2 regions of the Pseudomonas sp. MBLB4123 genome follow, and region 2 is predicted to be linked to the other one. Evidence: riboswitches for the same ligand, from Rfam matches in the RefSeq annotation. Region 2 holds a riboswitch; the other holds the start of a gene.
What was found. Region 2 has a riboswitch for cobalamin ahead of btuB (TonB-dependent vitamin B12 receptor). Riboswitches for the same ligand answer to the same signal wherever they lie in the genome.
Positions count from the first base shown of each region.

Region 1: linked by a shared signal. The riboswitch ahead of ACSX1C_RS18825 (TonB-dependent receptor family protein) and the one ahead of btuB (TonB-dependent vitamin B12 receptor) in region 2 are both predicted to bind cobalamin.

Region 1 covers NZ_CP196711.1:4,064,077-4,071,324, reverse strand. Annotated here, with positions in the region: gene dxs (1-deoxy-D-xylulose-5-phosphate synthase) at 1-878, shown strand, start outside; cobalamin riboswitch at 928-1,149, shown strand; gene ACSX1C_RS18825 (TonB-dependent receptor family protein) at 1,250-3,175, shown strand; gene ACSX1C_RS18820 (cobalamin-binding protein) at 3,232-4,029, opposite strand; gene ACSX1C_RS18815 (MFS transporter) at 4,029-4,445, opposite strand; gene ribA (GTP cyclohydrolase II) at 4,442-5,062, opposite strand; gene ACSX1C_RS18805 (retropepsin-like aspartic protease family protein) at 5,171-5,821, opposite strand; gene ACSX1C_RS18800 (substrate-binding periplasmic protein) at 5,836-6,564, opposite strand; gene ACSX1C_RS18795 (phosphatidylglycerophosphatase A family protein) at 6,583-7,110, opposite strand; gene thiL (thiamine-phosphate kinase) at 7,088-7,248, opposite strand, start outside.
Region 2 covers NZ_CP196711.1:452,684-459,931, reverse strand. Annotated here, with positions in the region: gene ACSX1C_RS02285 (cobyrinate a,c-diamide synthase) at 1-1,153, opposite strand, end outside; gene cobO (cob(I)yrinic acid a,c-diamide adenosyltransferase) at 1,265-1,876, opposite strand; gene ACSX1C_RS02275 (hypothetical protein) at 1,873-2,448, opposite strand; gene btuB (TonB-dependent vitamin B12 receptor) at 2,502-4,349, opposite strand; cobalamin riboswitch at 4,470-4,705, opposite strand; gene ACSX1C_RS02265 (DUF2149 domain-containing protein) at 4,770-5,069, opposite strand; gene ACSX1C_RS02260 (MotA/TolQ/ExbB proton channel family protein) at 5,047-5,523, opposite strand; gene ACSX1C_RS02255 (cobaltochelatase subunit CobN) at 5,526-7,248, opposite strand, start outside.

The DNA.
Region 1 (7,248 bases), 890 kb from region 2:
CCGCGCAGGACCGGCGCCTGGTCGGCATCACCCCGGCGATGAAGGAAGGCTCGGACCTGGTGGCCTTCAGCGAACGCTACCCCGAGCGCTACTTCGATGTGGCCATCGCCGAGCAGCACGCCGTGACCCTGGCCGCCGGCATGGCCTGCGACGGCGCCAAGCCGGTGGTGGCGATCTACTCGACCTTCCTCCAGCGCGCCTACGACCAGCTGATCCACGACGTGGCGGTGCAGAATCTCGACGTGCTGTTCGCCATCGACCGCGCCGGCCTGGTCGGCGAGGACGGCCCGACCCACGCCGGCAGCTTCGACCTGTCCTACCTGCGCTGCATCCCCGGGATGCTGGTGATGACCCCCAGCGACGAGAACGAGCTGCGCCGCATGCTCACTACCGGCTACCGGCACCTGGGCCCGGCGGCGGTGCGCTACCCGCGCGGCAGCGGCCCCAACGCCCCCACCGAACCGGGCCTGGAACCCCTGGAGATCGGCAAGGGCGTGGTCCGTCGCCAGGGCAGCCGGGTCGCCCTGCTGGTATTCGGCGTGCAACTGGCCGAGGCGCTGAAGGTTGGCGAGGCGCTGGACGCCACGGTGGTGGACATGCGCTTCGTCAAACCCCTGGACGAGGCCCTGGTGCGCCAGCTGGCGGCCGAACACGAGCTGCTGGTGACCGTCGAGGAAAACAGCATCATGGGCGGCGCCGGCAGCGCGGTCAGCGAGTTCCTGGCCCAGGAGAACCTGCTCAAGCCGGTGCTGCACCTGGGCCTGCCGGACTACTACGTCGAACACGCCAAGCCGGCGCAGATGCTCGCCGAGTGCGGCCTGGACGCCGCCGGCATCGAGGAATCGGTGCGCCAGCGCCTGACCAGGCTGCAGGGCTGAGCAGTCGACAGGCTGCATTGTATTAGCCGCCGCGGCGCTGATGCTGCGCGGCGCTTCGTTTGTCCGAGGTCGCGGTAACAACCGCGTGAAAAGGGAAGCAGGTGCGTGGCCGGCCAGTTCGACCGCCACAAGGCCTGCGCTGCCCCCGCAACGGTAACCGACGGTGCTCGCCTGCGAGCACGGGTTTTCCCGACACACCACTGGGCTCGCCCGGGAAGGTGGGAAGACCCCAGTCGGCAGCCCGGAGACCTGCCTCGGCGCGATCTGACTGGTGTTGCGGAGGGCATCACCGTCAAGCACCGGCGGCCGCCTCCTCGCCCGTGCTTGTCCCTGCCCTCCTCGAAAGACTTCTAACTTTTGAGGATTGATCGATGAAACTGTCCCGCCTCGCCCTGGCCGTGACCCTGACGCCCGGCCTGACCCAGGCCGCAAGTCCCGCCGAACCCTATCAGGCGCCGCCGCTGGTGGTGACCCGCGGCACTCCACTAAGCACTCCCGCGCCTAGCAGCGTGGCGGTGATCACCCGCAAGCAGATCGAAACCAGTGCCGCCAGCAGCCTGGTGGAAGTGTTGCGCACCCAGGCCGGCCTGCAGATCCGCGACACCCTCGGCGACGGCAACCGAGTCGCCATCAGCCTGCGCGGTTTCGGCGAGAACGCGGCCAACAACAGCCTGGTGCTGGTCGACGGCCGACGCCTGAACAACCCCAGCCAGCAGGCAGCCGATCTCAACAGCGTGCCCCTGGCCAATATCGAGCGCATCGAGATCATTCGCGGTGCCGGCAGCATTCTTTACGGCGACCAGGCCGTCGGCGGGGTGGTCAACATCATCACCCGCACCCCGTTGGAGAACGAAGCCTATGTGGAGACCAGTCACGGCAGCCATGACCTGGAAGCCTATCGTGGTCATGCCTTCCGCCAACTGGGCGGCGGTTTCTCGCTCTACGCCAACGGCGAAGCGCGGCATGCCGACGGCTACCGCGACAACAACCACGCCAGCTACAGCAACGCCTTCGCCCGCTTACGTCACGACCACGAGGGCGGCTGGCTGCTGGCCGAGTACCAAACCATCGATGACGAGTTGCGCTTGCCCGGCGCCCTGAGCGAGAACCAGCGCCGCGCCGACCGCAAGACCAGCTTCAAACCGCGGGACTTCAGCGACAGCAAGACCCAGGTCAATCGCTTCGCCGCCCGCCAGGCACTCGATGACACCTGGACGGCCGACTTCGACTACAGCTACCGCGACAGCGACAGCGTAGGCTTCCTCTCCGCCCCCTTCACCCAGGGCACCCGCGTCGAGACCCTGAGTCCACGCCTGACCGCGCACTGGGACAGCGCGCTCGGGCGCAGCGAATGGCTGCTCGGCCACGACCACATCACCAGCGACTACGAACTGGCGTCCGCCTTCGGCACCACCCGCTTCCGCCAGACCCTGCGCGACTGGTACAGCCAGCTCAGCCAGCCCCTGGGCCACGAGTTGACCCTGACCCTGGGCTATCGCGCCAGCGAGGCGGAGGATCGCAATCAAGGTCTTGGCCTGCGTCACACCGATCGGGAGGACAGCACCAGCCTGGGCCTGAGCTGGCAAGCCGATACCCACACCCGCCTGTTTCTCAAGCGCGAGGACGTACTGCGCTTCGCCAACGTCGACGACAACGGCTTCACCTCTCCCGGCACTCGCTTCCTCGAGCCGCAGACGGGGGTGTCATGGGAAGGCGGGATCGAATGGCAGGATGCCGTGCAGCGCTACCAGCTGAGCCTCTATCGTCTCGACCTGAAGAACGAAATCGCCTTCGACAGTGCCGCGCCCGGCCCCTTCGGCCCGGGCGCCAACGTGAATCTGGATGACACCCGTCGCGACGGCCTGCTGCTCGAAGGGCGGCGCCAATTCAACGACCGCCTGAGCCTCAATGGCCAGTACAGCTTCACCGACGCACGCTACCGAGGGGGTAACTTCAAGGACAACGACGTGCCTTGGGTCGCCCGGCACACGGCCAGCCTGAGCCTGAGCTACCTGCTAGTGAAGGGGCTGGCCGGCTACGTCGAGGCCAACTACACCGGCCCACGTTACCTCGCCAGCGACGACGCCCATGCCCTGCCCCGCGAAGGTGGTTATACCCTGCTCAATCTCGGCTTGAGCTACGACTATCGACAGTTCAGCAGCAAGTTGAGGGTCAACAACCTGACCGGCAAACGCTACGACAGCCATGCCGGCCACAATGCCTTTATTGCAGGCAATAAGGCGCTCTATCCAGCACCGGAAGAAGAAGTGCAACTGAGCGTCGGCTACCGCTTCTAATCCCCCAGCATCGGCAGCCAGGCCCCGCGATCGCGGGTCCTGGCGCACTCAGAGCACTACCGAGCCTCGGCCAACAGCGCGCAGAGTTTCTCGGTGGCCGCCAGCATCTGAAAACTGGGCCGCTCCAGGCCCTTGTCCGGCACCGGATAGAGCTGGTTGCGGCGCACCGCGGCCAGCCCCGGCCAGCTGCGCCAGATATCCAGCTGGGCGCCTGAGCCGGCGAGTATCACCTCGGGGTCGCGCTGCAGTACCGCCTCGACGCTGACCTGCGGCGCCGGCAGGGCGAGGTCGGCGAAGACGTTTTCGGCACCGCACAGACGCAGGGCATCGCTGATGATCTGCCGCCCGCCTATGGTGTACAGCGGCTTGTCCCAGATCTGGTAGAACACCCGCAGCGGCCGCTCGCGGCGGTAATGGGCGTGCAGCTCGGTGAGCCGCTCGCCGAAGCGCCGGCGCAGCTGGCGGCCCTGCTCGGCGCGCCCGAGGCGCTCCCCGATCTCGGCGAACTGCTCGGCCAGATTGTCCAGATCGCGCGGTTCGGCGATCAGCAGGGGGATGCCGAAATCCCGCAGCTGCCGGCGCTGGGCCGGGCTGATGCTATCGGGCCAGAGCAGCACCAGGTCGGGCTGCAGACCGATCAGGCTCTCCATCTCCAGCTGGCCATAGCGCCCCACCGACGGCAGGTGGCGCAGCGCGGCCGGCCGTTCGCCACCGTCCAGCACCCCGACCAGCAGGTCGACGGCATCCAGCTCCACGACGATTTCGCTGAGCGAAGGCGCCAGACTGACCACCCGCTCGACCGCCAGTGCCGGCCAGGCCAGCAACCCGAGCAGAAACAGCGCCAGGCGAGGCATCAGCCGAGTTGGCGGGGGATGCGGTAGAGGTAGAGCAGTACCAGGCTGGACAGGCCGAGCAGCAGCAGCGGTATCCCCTCCAGGCCGGCGAAGACGGCAACGGCGGCAATCCAGGCCGGCAGTGCGGCCACCCACATGGCGCGGCCCCGGCACAGGCCCAAGGCCTGCCAGGCATCCGCCTCCTGGGGGCTGTCGAGGGCTTTCTCGGTCGCCACCAGGGCGCGCTTGTAGGCCCCGAACAACGGCAGGCTGGCGAACATCGCCAGTAGCCCGGCGATGAACAGCGGCATGGCCAGCACGCCCGGCTGGCGACCGGCGCCGAACAGCAGGTTGAGGCAGAACAAGGGCGTCAGGGCCAGCGCCACCCGCACCCACCAGGCCAGCGCCAGGCGGCGGCGCATCTCGCCACGGTTCACAGGGAGTCCTCGACCTCGCCCTGATGCAGGTTGCCGAGCAGGTGGCCGAGCTTGCCGGCCTTGGTCGCCAGGTACTTCTTGTTGTGCGGGTTGTGGTCGATCTGCAGCGGTACGCGGGTGGCCACGGCCACGCCCATATCGCCCAGGGCATTGACCTTGCGCGGGTTGTTGGTCATCAGCTTGAGCGCGCGAATGCCCAGGTGCTCGAGCATCGGCCGGCAGATCGCGTAGTCGCGCTGATCGGCGCCGAAGCCCAGGCGCTCGTTGGCTTCGACCGTGTCGGCGCCGCCGTCCTGCAACTCGTAGGCGCGGATCTTGTTCAGCAGGCCGATGCCACGGCCCTCCTGACGCAGGTAGAGCAGCACGCCGCGGCCCTCGGCGGCGATCGCACGCAGCGCCGCCTCGAGCTGGAAGCCGCAGTCGCAGCGCAGGCTGAACAGCGCGTCGCCGGTCAGGCACTCGGAATGCAGGCGCCCCAGCACCGGCTCGCCGTCGGCGACATCGCCGAAGGTCAGCGCGACGTGCTCCTTGCCGGTGGCCTCCTCGAGAAAGCCATGCATGGTGAACACGCCGAACGGCGTAGGCAGTTGGGAGGCGGCGACGAACACGACAGGCACCGGATGCTCCTAAGAAGATAAGGCCGGGAAAGTGACAAGAGCGGCATTGTAACAGCAGCCCCCGCCAGGGGGTCAGCCTGAATTACCGATGATAAGGATCGGCCCGCCTCAGTGCTTGGACTCCAGTACCAGCACATCCTGCTCGACCTTCCAGCCGACCCGGCTGAGAAAGCTCATGCCGAGCAGCGCCTCGGTCGGCGAGTCGCCCTCCAGCACCACGGCCTCGACCCCCAGCACCTCCAGGCTACCGAGCTTGACGCTCTTGAGGTTGACCTTCCAGCCTCGCGCCGTGCCGCTGGCCGTACTGACCTGCAGGGGCCGGCCCTCCACCCGGTAGTCGATGCCCAGGCGGCGGGCCTGACCGCCGTTGAGGGCGATCGAGGTGGCGCCGGTATCGACCAGAAACTGCACCGGGTGGCCGTTTACCGAACCGGCGGCCCAGTAGTGCCCGCCTATGCCCTTGGCGATGCTCAGCTGACGCTTGCTCGCTTCGGCGAAGCCGTCGCTGTACTCGCGGCTCAGACCATAGCTGCGCTCGACACCACCGACCCGCAGCACCGCGCCACGGCTGTCGGCGCTGACCACCTGCACGCCGCCCGGCCCGGTCTGGCCGACCTTAACCAGCTTGCGCTGACCGTCGACATTGAGCACCGCCGCCCCGGGGAACAGGCCGACCACCCGCACCTGCGGCTCGGCCCAGACGCATCCGGCGGCAGCCAGCAGCACGCCGGCCGCAAACCATTTCGATCCCTGTTTCACGCTCGCTGCTCTCCTTAGTCGAAGGGATAGGGTTGTTGCCAGTGCTTGAACACCGGCCGCAGGCTGCCACGCCTGACCAGCTCGTCCATGCGCCTGTCGAACAGCGCAGCCAGGGCGCGCCCCCGGGACGTATCGGCGAAGCCCAGGTACAGCGGCAGATGGGTCAACGGCGTCAGGCGAAAGCGCGCCGGCTCGGCGGCGCGCCCGAGCAGGACCTCGAGCTCGTCGTGGGCGTCGAGGAAAAAGTCGGCCCGTCGATACTGCAGCATCTGCAGGATATCGCTATCACGCTGAACTTCCCGGTAGCGCGTCAAGTTTGGCAGATAGCGTTGCAAGGCATAGCCACGCATCCACACCAGCTGCGTGGCGCCGATGCTGGCCAGGGTCGGCGCCGGGCGCTCGGCCAGGCCCAGCGCGCTGATCCGGTCGGCATCGTAGTGCCAGCGCGGGTAGATCACCCCCTGATCGATCTCGTCCTTGTAAGAGCCGACCCAGGCATCGGCCTGACCGCGCTGCACCAGGCCGATGGAGCGGGTGTAGGGCACGCTCTGGATCACCAGTTCGACGCCGGCCGGCTCGAACACCTGGCGCAGGATATCCCAGGCCAGGCCGCTACCGTCCGCCTCGGTGTCATCCTCCCAGACCTCGCTGGCCAGGCGCACCTGCGTCGGCACGACCGGCTCGGCCCGAGCGCCGGTCCAGGCCAACAGCCCTATCAATATCGTCAGCCAGAAGCCGCGCATCTCCGCCCTCCGGTCTCGCTAGAAGCCCAGTCCCGCCGCCAGACCGTTGGCCCAGCCCCAGACCACCAGCTGCATGGCCAGCCAGGCGAAGACCCCGGCCAGCACATCGTCGAGCATGATGCCGACACCGCCGTGCACATGCCTGTCGACCCAACGGATCGGCCAGGGCTTGAGGATATCGAACAGGCGGAACATGACGAAGCCTAGCAGCAGCCAGAGCCAGCCCTCGGGCACCAGCCACAGGGTGATCCACATGCCGACCATCTCGTCCCAGACGATGCCCTCGTGGTCATGTACGCGCAGATCCTCGGCGACCTTGCCGCACAGCCAGAAGCCGAACAGCATGGTCAGACCGAGCATCAGCCAGTAGCCCCAGTCCGGCAGCATCTGCCACAGCGGAATGAACGGCAGGGCCACCAGCGAACCCCAGGTGCCCGGCGCCTTCGGCAGGGTGCCGGAGCCGAAACCGAAGGCCAGGAAGTGCCAGGGGTTGCGCCAGACCGAGGGCGGCACTCGCGAAGTCTCAGACACCGGCGGCTCCGAAATGCTGATAGCCCTGCGCCGGCGCGGCGATGCTGCGCCCCTGCTCGTCCAGCAGCCGCACGCCCTGGCCGGACTCGACCCGGCCGACCACCTGCACCGGCCAGCCCGCGGCCTGCAGCCCGGCCAGCTGCGGCGGCGGCA
Region 2 (7,248 bases):
TGAGCTCGCAGCTCAACGCCGAGTGATGGAAGGTATGGCCACGCAGGCGCCCGCCGGGCAGCTGGACTTCCTGCAGGGCCAGGGCGGTCAGGCGCGGTTGCAGGGTCGCCTCGCCGGGCAGCAGGCCGAGCATCCGCCCGCTCTGCCCCTGCTTGTCGGTGAGCCTGTCGAGCAGGTAGAGCATGCCGCCGCATTCGGCGTGGATCGGCTTGCCGGCCTGATGGTGGGCACGGATCGCCTCGGCCATGGCCTGGTTGGCTTCCAGGTGCGCCAGGTGCAGCTCGGGATAGCCGCCGGGCAGATAGAGGCTGTCGACCTGCGGCAACCGGCTGTCTGCCAGGGGCGAGAAGAAGCACAGCTCGGCGCCCAGCGCCCGCAGCAGGTCCAGGTTGGCCTGGTAGAGGAAGGCGAAGGCGGCATCCAAGGCCACGCCGATGCGCACCCCGGCCAGCAACGCGTCGACCCGCCGCGCTTCGGGCGCGGCGAACGCCACCGGCGGCGGCAAGGCCACCTCGGCGCTGGCGGCCAGGGCGTCGGCGGCGGCGTCCAGGCGCGCATCCAGATCGGCCAGTTCCTCGGCCTGGACCAGGCCCAGGTGGCGGCTGGGCAGTTCCACCGCGGCGCTGCGCGGCAAGGCGCCGTACCAGCGGATCGCTTCGGGCAGGGCGTCGCGCAGTATCTCGCCATGGCGGGCGCTGCCGACGCGGTTGCCGAGCACCCCGGAGAACGGCAGGTCCGGCTGGAAGCTGGCCAGGCCGTGGGCCAGGGCGCCGAAGGTCTGGGCCATGGCCGAGCCGTCGATCACCGCCAGCACCGGCACGCCGAAGCGCCGCGCCAGATCGGCGGCCGAGGGGCTGCCGTCGAACAGGCCCATCACCCCCTCGATAAGGATCAGGTCGGCCTCCCCCGCCGCCTGCCACAGCAGCCGGCGGCTCTCGGCCTCGCCCACCATCCACAGGTCCAGCTGGTACACCGGCGCGCCGCTGGCGCGGGCGAGGATCATCGGGTCGAGAAAATCCGGCCCGCACTTGAACACCCGCACCCGCTTGCCCTGACGCGCATGCAGCCGCGCCAGGGCGGCGGTGACCGTGGTCTTGCCCTGGCCCGAGGCCGGCGCGGCGACCAGCAGCGCCGGGCAGCTTCTCTCACTCACCGCGGCCTCCCGTCGACCAATGCGCTGCGCGCGAGGAAGCGCCGCGCAGACAGTACAAAGGGTACGGCAAGTGGCGCTGACGAAGCGCCCGGTGCATTGGGGGCGGGAGCATCAGAATTCCACGCCCTTCTGCGCCTTCACCCCGGCCTTGAAGGCGTGCTTGACCAGGCTCATCTCGGTGACGGTGTCGGCCGCCTCGATCATCCCCGGCGGGGCGCCGCGGCCGGTCACCACCACGTGCTGTAGCAGCGGCCGCGCCTCGATGTCGGCCAGCACCGTCTCCAGCTCCAGGTAGCCGTACTTGAGGGCGATGTTCAGCTCGTCCAGCACCACCAGGCCGATGGCCGGGTCGCCGAGCAACCGACGCGCCACCGCCCAGGCCTCCTGGGCCTTGCGGATGTCGCGCTGGCGGTCCTGGGTTTCCCAGGTGAAGCCCTCGCCCATCACGTGGTAGCTGACCTCCTCGGGGAAGCGGCGGAAGAAGGCCTCCTCGCCGGTGCTGGCGGCGCCCTTGATAAATTGCACGACCCCCACTTTCATCCCGTGGCCCAGGGCCCGGGCGACCATGCCGAAAGCCGAGCTGCTCTTGCCCTTGCCGTTGCCCGTGTGCACCAGCAGCAGGCCGTATTCGTCCTGGGCCTGGGCGATCTTCTCGTCGATCAGCGCCTTCTTGCGCGCCATGCGCGCCTTGTGCCGCGCGTCGCGCTCCATCGACTCGCTCATCCCTGCACCTCCGTGCGGCGCTGCGTCAGTTGCCAGGAGCGGGCTCCGACGTAGAGCAGCGCCGCCAGGCCGATATAGAGCGCCAGGTTACCCAGGTAGCGCGGGTAATAGACGGCGATGCGCTCGGCCAGCAGGGCCAGGCTCGGCTCGGCATAACGCCCGGAGAAGAACAGGAAGCCGCCGCCGGAGAACAGGTAGGCGACGAAGGCGCCCAGCGCCACGGTCGCCGCCAGCAGCGCCAGGCTCTGCAGGCTGTCGCGGTGCCAGCCGGCGTACAGGCGGCCAGCCAGCCACAGCGAGCCGTAGGCCGGCACCAGCAACCAGTAGGCCGGCGACAGGCACCAGTCGCTGACCCCGGCCCACTGCATGGCGGCGAAATCCAGCAGCGAGGCCTCGACGAACAGCGCCGGGAACACCCAGCGCGGCGTCAGCAGCACGCCGGCGAGGAAGAACACCGCCCAGGAGGCGCTGGGCAGGTTGACCGAGGCGAAGTGATGGCCGCGGGTCATGGCCAGCAACGCCGCCAGGGCGAGGCCGAGCAGCAGTTGCAGGGAGGGTGACAGCTTGGGCATGGGGGTTCTCCTGGTGAGGGCGCCGACGGGTCAGCCCGTCGGCGCCGGGGGGATTACAGCGCCTGGTAGCGCACCGTCAGGTAGAGCGCCTGGCCGGGCTGGTTGAAGCCCTCGGCGGTCTCGTAGTCGGCGTCCAGCAGGTTGGCCACGCGAGCCTGCAGGCGCCATTCGGGGTCGATGCGGTATTCGCCGCGCAGATCCAGGGTGGCGAAGCCGGACAGCTCCCTGGTGTTGGCCAGGTCGTCGTAGCGCTGGCCTTCGGCATGCAGGCTGGCACCGAGACTGAAGGCGCCGAGGCGGCGATCCAGCTCCAGGTTGAACAGCTGCTTGGCGCGGCGCGCCAGCTCGTTGCCATCGTTGGCCCCGGAAGAACGGTTCTCCGGTTCCAGCAGCGTGTAGTTGGCGCTCCAGTCCCAACCGAGCAGCTGGCTGGCCAGCACCAGCTCGACGCCGCGGATGCGCGCCTCGGCGACGTTGGCCGGCGCCCGGATGCTCGAATCGTAGGCGATCAGGTCGTCGATGACCGTGCGAAAGGCATTGATAGACCAGTGGCCCCAGGCGTGCTGGCCGGCCAGACCGGCCTCCAGACTCTTGGAGGTTTCCGCGTCCAGGTCCGGGTTGCCATAACCCGGGAAATACAACTCGTTGAAGGTCGGCGCCTTGAACGCGGTGCCGTAGCTCAGGGTCGCCCGCAAGGCATCGCTCAGGGCGTAGCCGTAGCCGAGGTTGCCGGTGTCGTGCTGGCCGAACTGCTGGTTGTCGTCGCGACGCAGCGCCAGCTGCCAGTCGTGCCGGCCCGCTTCGCCCAGGTACTGGGCGAAGGCGCCCTTGTTGTCCCGCGAGTCCTCGGCGTAGGCGGTGCTGCCGTTGACCTCGTCGTGCTGGTAGTCGGCGCCCAGGGTCAGGGTATGGCCGGGTGCCAGGCTCAGGTCGTTCTGCCAGCTGACGCTGTCGCGGCGGCTGTCGAAACGCGAGTAGAAGGCGCCGTCCTGGAAGGCATCGGACTTGTCTTCGCTGCGCCCGGCCTGCAGGGTCACCAGCCAGGGCTCCAGGGGGGCGAAGCGCGCGCGGGTGCCCAGCACATTCGACTCGCCGTCGGCATGGGCGTGGAAACCGCTGGTGCGCCGGCGGTTGACCTGGTCGTAGTCGTTGTGCGACTTGGCCCGCAGCAGATTGGCGTCCAGCTCCAGGCCGTTGGCGAAGCGGTAGCCGGCGCTGAGCGCGGCAGACAGGTTGCGGTAGCCGTCGGCATCGTCCTCATAGCCGCTGGCGTCCATCGGCTTGGCGTTGAGGCCGTCGGTGTCCGCACCGCTCACCCCCAGGCTGTACCAACCCTGGCCATCGCCACCGGTGACCCCGACGCTGCCGCTGTAGCTGTCGTGGGTGCCGTAACCGGCGGAGAAGAACGGCTTGGCGCCGGCGCCTGAGCCCTTGCGGGTGAAGATCTGGATCACCCCGCCTATGGCCTCGGAGCCGTACAGGCTGGACCGCGGCCCGCGTACCACCTCGATGCGCTCGATCAGCTCCAGCGGCAGGTCCTGCAGGGCCGTGGCGCCGGCGGTCACCGAGCCGACCTTGATGCCGTCGATCAGCACCAGTACATGGTCGGACTCGGTGCCGCGCATGAACAGCGAGGTGTGCTTGCCCGGACCGCCGTTGTTGGCGAAGGACAGGCCCGGCACGCGCTTGAGCAGTTCGGGCACCGAGGCCGCCTGGCTCCGCTCGATCTGCTCGCGATCGAATACCGTGACCGCCGCCAGGCTCTGCTCGGCGGTCTGCGCGGTGCGGGTGGCGGTCACCACCTGGTCCTGCAAACGGTTGGGCTCGCCCGCCTGGGCCTGGGAAATACTGGAAACGCCGCACAGCAGGGCCGCTGCCGGGGTCAGAAGGGACTTACTCATTGTATCTGCATGCTCCGTCGCACCCACCCGGGCGACTTAGGCCGATAAGGGCATACGGAGAGCAATGGACGGGCGGCTCGCCAACGACGCAGCCCACCCGCCAGACAACGCCCTCCGCGATGCCGTGGACTGCTACAGGCCGGTCTCCGGGCTCACGAGCGGCGATCCACCTGGGGATCGCCGGCCAGCGCACCTTCCCATGCCGGGGCACAGTGGTTGCAAAAGCGCTGGTTTGGCTCGTCTACCGTTGCGGGGGCAGCGTCGGAATTGCGGGCGTGAACACGCCGCGCGCACCGACTTCCCTGTTTCACCCCCGGACGCGCAGCGTCGGGGGCACCTGAAGCAAGGCGCGCAGGGTAGTGGCTCGGCGCGGCAACGTCAAACGACGGCGCATCGCCTGGAGCCGGCCCCTCCTGCGCCTCACTGGCCGATCAGGATCAGCTTGCCGGTCTGCGGGTCGCGATAGACCTGACCGACGCTCTCCAACCCCTCGCCGCCCTGGCCCTTGAGGCTGTCGGGCAGGGCCGGCAGCTCGCGGCCGCGCTCAACCGGCAGCGGCTGCCGGCGCGCCTCGAGCCGGGTCAGCAGGTCGGTCTGCGCCACCAGCGCGGCGATCAGGCCGCAGGCGAACACCAGCACCACGTCGACCAGATTGGCCAACGGGCCGAGGGGGTCGTCGTCGCCCGCGGCGAAACGGCTAGAGCGCCAGCGCCGGCTCATCGGCCCGCTCCTCGCCCGCCCGGGCCTCGCACCGGTCCAGCAGCTCGTCGTACCAGCGCCGGCGCAGGCGCCCCAGGCCGAAGCCGAGCAGCCCGGCGAGCAGGCCGAACACCGTGGTGTCGAAGGCCACTCGCATGGCCACGCTGAGGATCTGCACATTGCCCTCGCCCAGGGCCGCCAGCCCGGGCCCCAGGGGGATCAGGGTGCCCATCAGGCCGAGCATGGGGCCGATGCGGGCGATCAGGTCGGCGCGGTCCAGGCGCCGGCGCGCGCGCCGCTCGATCTCCGCGACCGGCAAGACGCGCCAGCGGGCCAGGCCGCCGCAGCGCTCGCCGACGGCCACCCCGCAATCCCACACCGCCACGGCCAGCAGGGCGAACAGGCCGAGGGTGACCGGCTGCAGCAGCCAGCCGACCAGCAGGTGCAGCCAGGTGAATACTTGACTGTCGAACATCCTTAACCTCCTACCGAAATACGTGGACCGCGGCCGCGCCAGACGCCCAGGGCGAGCAGGCCGGCCAGCAGCGCCAGGGCGAACCAGAATGCCTGGCTCAGGGCTTGGGGCTCGCCTTGGGCGGCGCCCGATTCGGCGGCGGGCTCGGCCTGCGGCGCCTGGATCTCGCTGAGAGTGTTCGGCGCCGGCGCCGGCTCGTACTGGATGCGCGCCGCCTGCAGGCGCTGCTGCAGGGCTGTGCGCAGCTCATCCGGCAGCTGCGGCAGCAGCCACTGCAGCATCGGGTGATCCGGCCGGGTGTGGCCGCTGCCGGGCAGGCCGTGGGCGACCACCAGGCGGGCGAACTGTTCGCCGAGCTGCTGGCGGGTGGCCGCGTCGGCCTGCCAGAACTCCTTGTGGATGGCCACCAACATGATCGCCAGCATGTTGCTCTTCACGTGCACGTTGGCGCCCTGCTCGAGGAAGTCGTCCAGGCCGACGTCGTAGCGGTCGTCGACATACACCGCCTTGACCTCCTCCCAGGCGCTGCCCTTGATGATCTCCGGGTTGGTCACCTGCCAACCCCAGAGGTATTCGAGGAACTCGCTGCCCATGGTCCGCGCGCCGGCGTAGTCGTGCTGCATCAGCGCCTCGATCCAGGCCGGGTTGAGGAAGCGCCCGCGCAGCTCGGCCAGCAGCGCCTGCTGCAGCGGCTCCAGGCGCACCCGCGCCGGGTCGTTGTGCCAGCTGACGAAGTTCTCCGGGGTGCTGCCGGAGACCTGCTCCACCGCCAGGCTCAGGCCGCCCAGGTAATCGAAGGAGTCGTTGTTGTCGAGCAGGCCGTAGAGGTTGCTGGAACGGCCGAGGTAGGTGCGGCGCACCGTCTTGAGGTTGTCGCGGAACACCTCCTGCACCGGCTCGCCCTGGTGGCGCAGGCCGTAGGCGTGGCCGAGGCGGCTGACATAGGCCTGGGCCAGCTCGCCGCGCTGCTGCCAGCTGCCGGAGCGCTCCACCAGACGATTGATGCCGGCGCCATAGGCCCCCGGGGCCACGCCGAACAGGCGCAGGGCCGCCAGACTGCCGGCCTGCTCGGCACCGAGACCGGCCTCCAGGCGCCGCGCCGCGTCCGTCACCCAATGGGCGGCGACGCGGTTGACCGCCAGGCTCTCGCTGCCGCCGCCGGCCGCCGCACCGAGGGGCTCCAGGGCCGCGGCCAGGGCCGGACGCAGCGCCGGGTAGTCGCGGCGAATGGTTGCGGCGGCGCCGTCCAGGGCCAGCAGCACCGCACGTTCGAGCAGCGCCAGCTGGTCGGCGTAGAGGTCGCGGAACAACCCGGAGGTGGTGAACAGCAGGTCGCGGCGCTCCTCCCCCGCCGCCAGGGGCCGACGCCGGATGCCCTGGACGATGCCACGACCGTTCCACTGTGGCTCGACGCCGAGCAGGTCGAGGCCGAAGGCGATCATCGCGCCTTCGTCGCGCACCGTGTCCGAGGCCCAGAGGATCACCGCCTCGCGGCCCTCGGCGGCGAGCGGCCGCTGCCGCGCCTGCTGCGCCATCTCGCGGCCGATGCCCCAGCCGATGCGGCTGGGCAGCAGGCTGCTGTCCAGGGCGTGGAAGTTGCGCCCGGTGGGCAGCGCCTGCGGCGTGCGGATCGGGTCGTTGCCCTTGCCGGGGGCGACGAAGCCGCCGTCCAGGGCGCGCAGCAGCGCCGCCATCTCGGCCGCCGGCGAGTCGACCAGGGCCTGG